3 regions of the Pokkaliibacter sp. CJK22405 genome follow, and region 1 is predicted to be linked to each of the others. Evidence: predicted binding sites of a transcription regulator. Region 1 holds the regulator's gene; each other region holds the start of a gene.
The links. The regulator LexA, encoded in region 1, represses DNA repair genes until DNA is damaged. The targets are predictions, from matches to a motif close to TACTGTNTANNTANACAGTA.

Region 1 (3,279 bases):
TTATCCGCAAAGTCGTCCCAGGTAACCAAATTACTGATCAGCTCATTGAGGTACAGCAGGTTTTGCTCAAGAGGACGAATTTCCGAAGGTATTTGCTCGACCGCTCTCACCATCTCCCCGGTAAGTCGTAACTGAGCCGCCATTGAGGCCATGCTTTTATTCAGCTGTTTAAGCCAGCGGTCGGTACCACGCAAAGTCATAGAAAAGGTGAAGTGGCCTAAAGCTTTATCAGGCAAATGATGTCCTTCATCGAAGACATAAATAGCTTTCTCGGGAGCTGGAAGAATAACACCTCCGCCCAACGATAGATCAGCCAGAACCAGATCATGGTTAGCGACGATACAGTCAGCTTCTTCAACAGACTCGCGCGCTTTATAAAACGGGCACTGGTTATAGAACTGGCAACGGTGTCGGCTACACTGCTGGTGATCGGTAGTGACCCGGGACCAAAGATTATCCGGAAGAGGATCAATCAACGCATCTTTATCGCCATCCCAGGCACCGGTAGCCCACTCCTTTAACAAGCTCTCAAAAACGGCGAGTTGATCTTTATCCTGAAGAGTGTCCTGCTCAAAGAGAGCCATAGTCGGATCATTGGCCTGACCGCTGGTAAGTCGATCAAGCTTTTGTGGGCACATATAGCGAGCACGCCCTTTAGCCAGAGCATAACTAAAAGTCATGCCCGCAAATTTGACGAGATCAGGAAGATCCTTCTGAACGATTTGCTCTTGTAACGCAACAGTCGCGGTGGAAACAATGACCTGTTTTTTCCAGGCACGCGCCAGAGGTATTGTCGCAAGCAGATAGGCAATAGTTTTACCTGTGCCAGTGCCTGCTTCTATTACACAAAGGTGATTTCCTTCCTGCCGTTTACTCTCATTGTCCTGAACAATGCCTCCAAGAGTGCGTGCTATTGAGCCAATCATCTGGCGCTGCCCCAGACGCGGTTTTAACTCGCGCGCTTTGAGGTAAGTTCGGTAGGCAGTTTGAATTGCCTGCTTTTCGACATCGCCAAGCATGAAAGGTTGTACTCCGGATAACTGGATCAAGCGCAGAAAGTGTAACGGTTTTCATCGGGTCACGTCGCCTGCTTTCACAACACTGCCTTATCAGAGCTGACCAGAAAACTAACTCCAGGGGATGTTTGAGAGGCAGGTAATGCGAGACAACCACTTTCTTTACATCGAGATTTTACTGTATATACTTCCATGTACTGTATAAACAAACAGATATTAAGACAATGATTAAACTTACTCAGCGCCAGTCAGAAGTTCTTGCCTGTATTCGTCGCTACATTGAGATGACAGGCTTTCCGCCCACTCGCGCAGATTTGGCACGTGAGCTGGGTTTCCGTTCTCCAAATGCCGCCGAAGAGCATCTAAAGGCACTGGCCCGTAAAGGGGCCATTGAAATCATACCGGGTGCTTCTCGTGGCATTCGCCTTCCTGATGAACCTTCATCCAGCAACGACGAAAGCTTTCAGGGCCTGCCTGTGATAGGCCGGGTTGCTGCCGGTAGCCCGGTACTTGCACAAGAACACATCAGTGAACACTGCCAGGTGTCTCCGGAATTCTTCAATCCGAAAGCAGACTATTTACTTCGGGTACAGGGGATGAGTATGCGTGATGCGGGCATTCTTGATGGTGATCTCTTGGCCGTTCATCGCACCCAAGATGCTCGCAATGGACAAATCGTCGTAGCAAGACTTGGCGATGACGTCACTGTTAAACGTTTTGAGCGCCAGGGCAACAAGGTTCAACTTATTGCAGAAAATCCTGACTTCTCACCTATCGAAGTCGACCTGAAAAATGAAGAACTGATCATCGAAGGACTTGGTGTCGGAGTGATTCGCAGAGGTAACTGATAATGCAGATGCAGCAGGAGTTAATTTTCTCTCAACAGAGCAGCCTTGTAGTTCCACCCATGCAATGGAACTCAGAGCTGTCTTTGAAAGAAGCAGACAATGACACGGAGGGAGGAATTACCGAAGTTGTAATCAGCCCAAAACAAGCAGGAAACGTGCAGTGGCTTTTACCACTTCTGGCCCAGCTTAGTTTCGATAATCGCTGGTTTACGTGGATTTCCGCTCCTGCAAGCATCGACAAGAACAGTCTCTTGAGTACCGGCATCGATCCCAACAAATGCCTGCTAATCAAACCCAGCGAACATCTATCAACTTATACCTTGGCCACAAAGGCATTACGGCTTGGTAATTGTCATCTCGCAGTATGCTGGCCCACCAAAGAAATTAGTACGCATGAGTATGAAGGGCTTGAGAGAGCAGCAGAAGAAGGTGATAGTCGCTGCATTCTGATTAGAATGCGTTAAGTGGTAGTTTTTAGCGCATTAGCTATCGATTAGCCCTGCCAGCATTCGCTACGCGTGAAATGACGATTTTAACCTGGGCTATTTAACCTTATAGTTTATGGTCATGCCCAAGATTACGCACTTGGGCAACCAGACTTGACATATTAATGAAGAATCTTCGGCCGCTCTTCTTCCCGGGCCTTCTCTTCCTTTTCTGCAAGACGCTCAGTAATGGCATGGACGCCTGCTGTCAGCATTTCACGTGCCATTTCAGCGTAATCATCTCCCATGAACTCTTTCATTTCAGAGGTGATATTAAGTCGTATTAATGGCAAAGCTTCAGACTCTTCCTGAATCTGTAGCAATAACTCGCCACTCTCGAGCTCAACAATTTCAAGCACTCGGGTCTCTTCCAGAATACCCGCCAGTTTATCCGCCACGTCTACTCCTCAAACTCCAGTCAGCAAACACATTAGCTGCTTACCACTCCTGAAGTGTTTTTCTACCTTCTTCAATGATATCGCGAAGATTCTTTAGCCAGCCTTGCAGCTGCTTTTGCACGTCTTCGTCATTTTGATGATCAGAATCCACCTGAACCACCTGAATCTCCGAGGCGCTAGCGGCAGGAGATGTAAGCCCTGCATCCTCTTTAACCTGCCAACAAGCCTGATACGCCCTTGAGAGCTGGCTTAGCCAAGAACTCTTACTTTCAAGCAAAGCTACCAGTGCCACGTACTCAGGCCCTTCGAAACCGCGCTCTTCAAGCAGAGAACCAAGATCAAAGTCTGAGCACAACTGAACCGCCGGAATGCTGTATGCCTCAGCCAGCTCCACAAGATAGGCACGATAAGCAGCGTACAGGTGAAAAAGTACGGACTCCTGATAGGAATCAATCAAGGCATGACGATGCCAGCTTTGTGCTGACATCGCTTGGCTCAACGCTTCCAGGTGCAGGCGAGCAAAGTAGAGTTT
Region 2 (3,279 bases), on a different contig from region 1:
CAGCAACTGCTTCTGGCGAAGCTGCTCAAGCCGTTTTGCCAACTCGGCGCGACCATAATCACGCCGGGTCAGCAAGCTCAAAGCCTTATCCCAGAGAGAGACCGTCTTGAGCATTAGTCTTCTGCGGTTTCAAGCTCAGCTTCTGCTTTCACTACCGGAGAGCTCAGCAGACGATTGCGCAGTTCAGTTTCGATTTCTTCTGCAATGGCCGGGTTATCTTCCAGGAATTTACAGGCATTGGCCTTACCCTGACCAATCTTGTTGCCCTGATAGGCATACCAGGCACCGGATTTTTCAACCAGCCCCTGAGCCACACCCAGATCAACCACTTCGCCCATACGGTAGATACCCTTGCCGTACATGATCTGGAAGTCTGCCTGACGGAAAGGAGGCGAAACCTTGTTTTTCACCACCTTCACACGGGTTTCGTTACCCACGACTTCATCGCCCTGCTTAATAGAACCTGTACGACGAATATCCAGACGAACAGAGGAATAGAACTTCAGCGCATTACCACCGGTCGTGGTTTCAGGGTTACCGAACATGACGCCGATTTTCATACGGATCTGGTTGATGAAGACCACCAGACAGTTGGCATTCTTGATGTTACCGGTGATTTTACGCAGCGCCTGGGACATCAGACGTGCCTGCAGACCGACGTGAGTGTCACCCATTTCACCTTCGATTTCCGCTTTCGGTACCAGCGCCGCCACGGAGTCAATAATGATGACATCAACCGCGTTGGAACGAACCAGCATGTCGGCAATTTCCAGTGCCTGCTCGCCGGTGTCTGGCTGAGAAACCAGCAGGTCATCCACGTTAACGCCCAGCTTTTCCGCATAAATAGGATCAAGAGCGTGCTCAGCATCGATAAAGGCACAGGTTTTACCCTGACGTTGTGCCTGAGCAACCACCGACAGCGTCAACGTAGTTTTACCGGAGCTTTCGGGGCCATAGATCTCAACGATACGGCCATATGGCAAACCGCCGATTCCCAGGGCGATATCCAGGCTCAGGGAACCGGAAGAAACAGCAGGAATGGCTTCACGGGGCTGATCGCCCATACGCATGATGGCGCCTTTACCAAACTGACGCTCGATCTGGCCAAGAGCAGCTGTGAGAGCTCGCTGTTTGTTCTCGTTCATTCCAACCTCGCAAAGGAAAAATACTGTATATATGATCAGCATTATTCCACAGATTTGAGTTTACGCAACCCCAAGACAGGAAAAACTGACAGGGAAAATATTGTGGGAATCAGTGGCCGTTAAAGACCTGCGGGGGGAGCTTTCGAAAAGCCGAGCGGCTTAAAATGGCTTGCGACGCCAGTGCCAACAAGCCTTCCGCAGCCGCAATGGCTGCAGCCTCACGCACCTCATTACGGTTACCGGGGAAGAGAAAACGGGCTGACCATGTCTGTAGCGGTGTGGACCAGGCAATCCAGACCGTACCGACGGGCTTCTCCTCAGAGCCACCATCAGGGCCTGCAATACCACTAATAGCAGCAGAGAAATGTGCCGCACTTCGCGTACAGGCGCCCTGTGCCATTTCCTCGACGACGATCCGGCTCACCGCCCCCGCCGCCTGCAGACTCTCTGGCTGGACGCCAAGCATCTGAATCTTGGCCTGATTGGCGTAGGTGACCCAACCAAAACCAAACCAGCGCGAACTGCCGGGGAGTGCCGTAAACGCCGTCGCAAGGCCACCGCCCGTACAGGACTCTGCCGTGGCCACTTGCTGTTGCTTGTTGATGAGTACATCCGCCAGCTGGCTCACCAGTGATTCCAGTACAGCATTGGATTCCGGCACGTTTTGCTTCCTTATGTCGCGAAGATAAGACTTAGGGCTGTTTGTAGCTTATGGCTCTTCGCATCACAAGGGTGAGGTTGACGCTAGGGTAACGGGCAGCCATCGACGGTCTGTTTCAGGCCCGCCAGAATATTGGCGCCGGATTCATTCGCCAACTCGTCGTACCACTGCCGGGTTTTTTCAGGCTCCGTGCCGTGCGTAATATCACAGCGCTTGCGAGCCCGAAGCACAATGTCACCGACGCGTTCAACCCGCCGGGCATCATAGGCATTCAGGGCAGAAATCAGTGAACCCGAGGTTTTCAGGCATTCGGTGAGCACCCAGGCATCCTCCATCGCCTGACAACCGCCCTGCCCCAGGTCCGGTGTCATGGCATGAGCGGCATCGCCAATGAGCACAACCCTTCCCCGATGCAGGCTGCCAAGAGGTGTCACGTCATGAATCTCCACTCGCGCCATGCGCGCGGGGTCCAGCCGCTCGATCAGCCGCTGCACCGGCTCAGCCCAACCGGCAAAGTGCTGGCTTAGCTCCTGCCGATACTGGGACCGGTCATTCTCGGTGCCAGCAGGCAGTGGCACGTCAAAGAAAAAATAGAACTCATCATTGCCCATCGGCATGAGTGAACAACGCTTGTGATCGCCGACAAACTGGCGCCACTCATGGGCATTGGCCAGATCCGGCGCAATCCTCACCCGGCCATTCCAGTTCACATAGCCGCGATACTCACGCTGAATAGTTTGCCCGACGACATAATTTCGCAGCTGTGAATGGGTGCCATCGGCGGCGACAAGAAGATCTGCGGCGATTTTCTCGCCAGAACTCAGGGTAATCGTCACGCCCTCGCTGTGTTCTTCGACCTGCTCGCAGCTCACTCCCAGAGTCACGGTGTCTGACCCGACCGCCTCCAGCAACATATCCTGCAGCAACGCCCGCGCGACCGGATGCGCCCGCTCTTTAACCTGCGCATACAACGGCTCCAGGCTGAAATCCGTCAGGACCTTGCCGCTCTTGTCGTAGTAACTCATCTGCTGCATGTCGCCACTGATCGCATCCAGCTTGTCCTTAAGCCCCAGCGCGTTGAGGACTCGCACACCGTTAGACCAGATAGAAATCGCGGCACCAATGGGTGCAAGCTCACGAGTCCGCTCAAAAATGCGTACCTGATGTCCAGCGCGCCTGAGCGCCAGTGCCATGGTCAGTCCACCCATTCCGGCGCCCGCAATGACAATATTCAGCGTCTCCATTCGTCATCCTTATTGAATCTGTACAGGGTCAGAACTTCACAAGCAAAAAATCAACCAACTGGTTAATTTTAGCGCTCAAATCCTGTAAACCCGGCTTTTCCGGTCGTTGACTTACACCTTAAGGCTAGTTCAGTCGAAGGAAGTGCGCCCATCAAGTGAACTTGAGCGTCGCAATTGACGCCCCGCTGCACCAGAAATGGACAACGAAGCACGGCGAAAACCTTCAGCG
Region 3 (3,279 bases), on a different contig from region 1:
CTTTCCTGCCCACGCCTTGATTCTGGAGGATGATCAGGTTCGTGGCATTACCACAGGAGACTTTGGGCTCGATCATAGCGGGCAGCCCAAAAGCTCCTTTACCCCGGGGATGGAGATTCGTGCTACCGCCACCCTGCTGGCTGAAGGTGCTCGTGGTCATCTGGGTCAGGAAGTCATTCGAACTTTCTCACTGGATCAAAACACCAGCCCCCAGCATTACGCCTTAGGCATCAAGGAGCTTTGGGAAATCCCCGAGAGCCAACATCAGCCCGGACGCGTTCTCCATAGCGCAGGCTGGCCACTGGAGGAGCATGACGCCAGTGGCGGCGGCTTTATGTACCATGTGAATGACCGTCAAGTCGTCGTCGGGCTGATTACTGACCTGAACTATGCCAATCCCTATCTCAATCCCTATGAAGAGTTCCAGCGCTTCAAACATCATCCGCAGATCAGTAAAAGCCTCTCCGGCGGTCAGCGGCTCTGCTATGGCGCCAGAGCCATTGCCAAAGGAGGCTGGAACAGCCTGCCACGCTTAACGTTTCCGGGCGGCTTACTCATCGGCTGTGATGCAGGTACTCTGAACTTCGCCAAAATTAAGGGCATTCATACCGCCATGAAATCCGGAATGGTGGCTGCAGAAACACTGCACCGCCAGCTGAGCGATACCAATGCGGCTCTCGATTCAACGCCCTCTTTTGATGACGATTTCAAAGCCAGCTGGGCAGGTCAGGAGCTTTATCAGGCGCGTAACTTTGGACCAGCACTGCATAAGCTCGGCACATGGTTCGGTGGCGCCTTTAACTGGCTGGATCAGCGTTTAAACGGCAAACTGCCTTTCACTATCAAAGACTCTACAGCAGACCACCTCACCCTCAGGGACAAACAGGAATTCAGTGCGATTACCTATCCCAAACCCGATGGCGGACTGAGCTTCGACAAACTCTCCTCGGTTTATCTCTCCAACACCAACCATGAGGAGGATCAGCCGTGCCATTTGCAGCTGCATAACCCAGACCTGCCTCTGGGACAACACTGGGTGGATTTTGATGAACCCGCTCAGCGTTACTGCCCTGCTGGCGTCTACGAAATAACAGAAAGTGCTGAGGGGAGACACTTTCAGATCAATGCGCAAAACTGCCTGCACTGCAAAACCTGTGATATCAAAGACCCATCACAAAATATTCGCTGGGTAACCCCTGAAGGCGGCGGCGGGCCAAACTATCCATCCATGTAAGCCCACTCCGGTCCGCCGATCTAACGCAGACTACGGATAATCCGGGTTACCACGCCAAGAACATGGAATACGGTGTCACGATCAAGCTTGATGGCGTGCTCAGCACTGTCCTCTACCCCAGTGGTCAGAATGATTTCACCATTGGCGTAATGGTACTGGCGAAGCAATGTATCCTCTTCCAGTCGAACTAGGACCACATCACCCGACTGCGGTTGTAGTCGCCCATTAATAATGAGCGTATCGGCAAACTGGATTCCTGATGGCAGGACCCGATCAAAGGCTTCGTAGAGAAAGTCATGCCGGTCACGGCACAGCAGGTCACTACAGGGGACTTCGGGTAATGAGCCGTCATCTTCAACGCCCTCACTGCTGAATACCGCCAGCGTTAACTGATCAGGTTTAATCCAGGCAGCATCAGGAAGAAGCCGCGATGAGCGGACGCGAGGGCGCGTATTTTTACGGCCAGTAAGTGCTGGTTCCAGAGTGGGAAGTAGAGATTGCTGCATAGTTGCCTCCCGTAATCTCGACAATTACTGGACAAATATACAGCATCAAAAAAGACTGTCCAGAGAACTGTATATAAATACAGTTAACGGAACTAAAGTGCAGGATACTCAGGAGTTGAGGTGTTGGGCGTCATCCACATCATTGGAGACCCATACGGCAACATGATCACTGGGGATTTTAAAATCATGCACGCGCTCCCACTCGGCTCCGGGAAGACGCTCCCAGACAGTGCCGGCATTGTATTCCAGCAGTGCTTCAAGAGAGTTGTCATTGGCACGAAGGGCAGCAACCGGATAAACCGTCATGAACTCCGGATCTTCAAGCTGCTCCGGGGTTTCATAACCGGAATACATACGCCACCCGGTATCATTCAGGTGGGCAGGAACGGTTTTATACATGAAGCGAATTGGACAGGCGTCATCCCCGAAACACAGGGAAGAAACCAGAGCGAGGAAGCCTTGTTTAGTCTGGCCTTTTTCAGTGGAGTCCACGGTGATTACCTTTAGATGCTGTTGCGGGGGTACTATACCCCCGAGCTACAGCTGAGGAAACCCGCCGCTATTTCATCAGGCTGATGCGATAGCCGACCTTGGACTTGAAGGCTTCGGTCAGACGCCAGGCGATACGATCACCCCGGCCGGACGTGTTACCTTCAGGTACGGTTTCTTCGATCTGGAGTTTTTCTGCCAGAGCTTTACTGGAGAGATTCGCCAGAATTTTTTCAAGACCTCGACGAGATAAACCCGTTTGCGCAATCATTTCACGCATCAGCGCCTGTTCTTGTTCCATCAAATAGGAAATGACCAGGGAGGCATGAAGGGTAAGAATGCCCTCTTCGGTTAAAAGGGTCGCAATCTCAACAAAGTGCTGGAGTTTTTTATTACGGCGCACAATTCAATCCTTCTACAGGGTCAATAACTACGACGATCCCTGTCGACGGCAGAATTTGCCTTCGTTCTTATTAGTCGCCATCCAATTAACGAATAGATAAAAGGATTTCCCTGGCGCTTAGAGATCATAGTATTTGTTCACAGTCCACTCTAGACTGTGCACGAAGTTAGGAATCTTAAATGGCTATTCTGACGTTAGAGTGCGCTTTTCCCTACAAATCAACTTGATAATCAATCTCAGGTAAACAGCTACTCAAACTTTAACCAGCCAGAGCTTATAAGGAATATCCTTATACTTGCAAGAAAAATCTACTATTCCCTTCAAGAAGACCCTTTAAAAATCAATATCCTAGCGCTATACACTGGAACAGGATTTCATAAGCCGTTCTCAAAGAGCAAGTAAAGTACGGCCAAAGTCGTGGAAGTCTGCATCTTTTAAGGTCAGGCCTGAGTACGCCCAACGTAGGTAAAACGGCACTTTTACAACACAACAAAGCCTCCGGTCGGCTTCATCTTTTACCTATGGCGCCAATACATGACGTTAGTTCAGTAGCTGAATAGCCCTGCTGAATATATAAACGACAGCTAAATGAATTATCGGAGAATAGCTCAGTTTGGTAGAGCACTGCCTTCGGGAGGCAGGGGTCG

Region 2: the regulator LexA is predicted to act here: its motif matches at 1,167-1,186, upstream of recA (recombinase RecA).
Region 3: the regulator LexA is predicted to act here: its motif matches at 1,806-1,825, upstream of ACKC9G_RS01680 (LexA family protein).

What each region holds. Positions count from the first base shown of each region.
Region 1 is NZ_JBKKHQ010000003.1:2,672-5,950, forward strand. It holds gene dinG (ATP-dependent DNA helicase DinG) at 1-1,019, opposite strand, end outside; gene lexA (transcriptional repressor LexA) at 1,241-1,864, shown strand; gene ACKC9G_RS02425 (cell division inhibitor SulA) at 1,867-2,328, shown strand; gene ACKC9G_RS02430 (hypothetical protein) at 2,472-2,747, opposite strand; gene ACKC9G_RS02435 (DUF6586 family protein) at 2,788-3,279, opposite strand, start outside.
Region 2 is NZ_JBKKHQ010000028.1:5,350-8,628, forward strand. It holds gene ACKC9G_RS17670 (regulatory protein RecX) at 1-114, opposite strand, end outside; gene recA (recombinase RecA) at 114-1,145, opposite strand; gene ACKC9G_RS17680 (CinA family protein) at 1,255-1,806, opposite strand; gene hpxO (FAD-dependent urate hydroxylase HpxO) at 1,890-3,050, opposite strand.
Region 3 is NZ_JBKKHQ010000001.1:369,296-372,574, forward strand. It holds gene ACKC9G_RS01675 (electron transfer flavoprotein-ubiquinone oxidoreductase) at 1-1,234, shown strand, start outside; gene ACKC9G_RS01680 (LexA family protein) at 1,255-1,740, opposite strand; gene ACKC9G_RS01685 (DUF2185 domain-containing protein) at 1,849-2,232, opposite strand; gene ACKC9G_RS01690 (hypothetical protein) at 2,300-2,632, opposite strand; tRNA gene ACKC9G_RS01695 (tRNA-Pro) at 3,230-3,279, shown strand, end outside.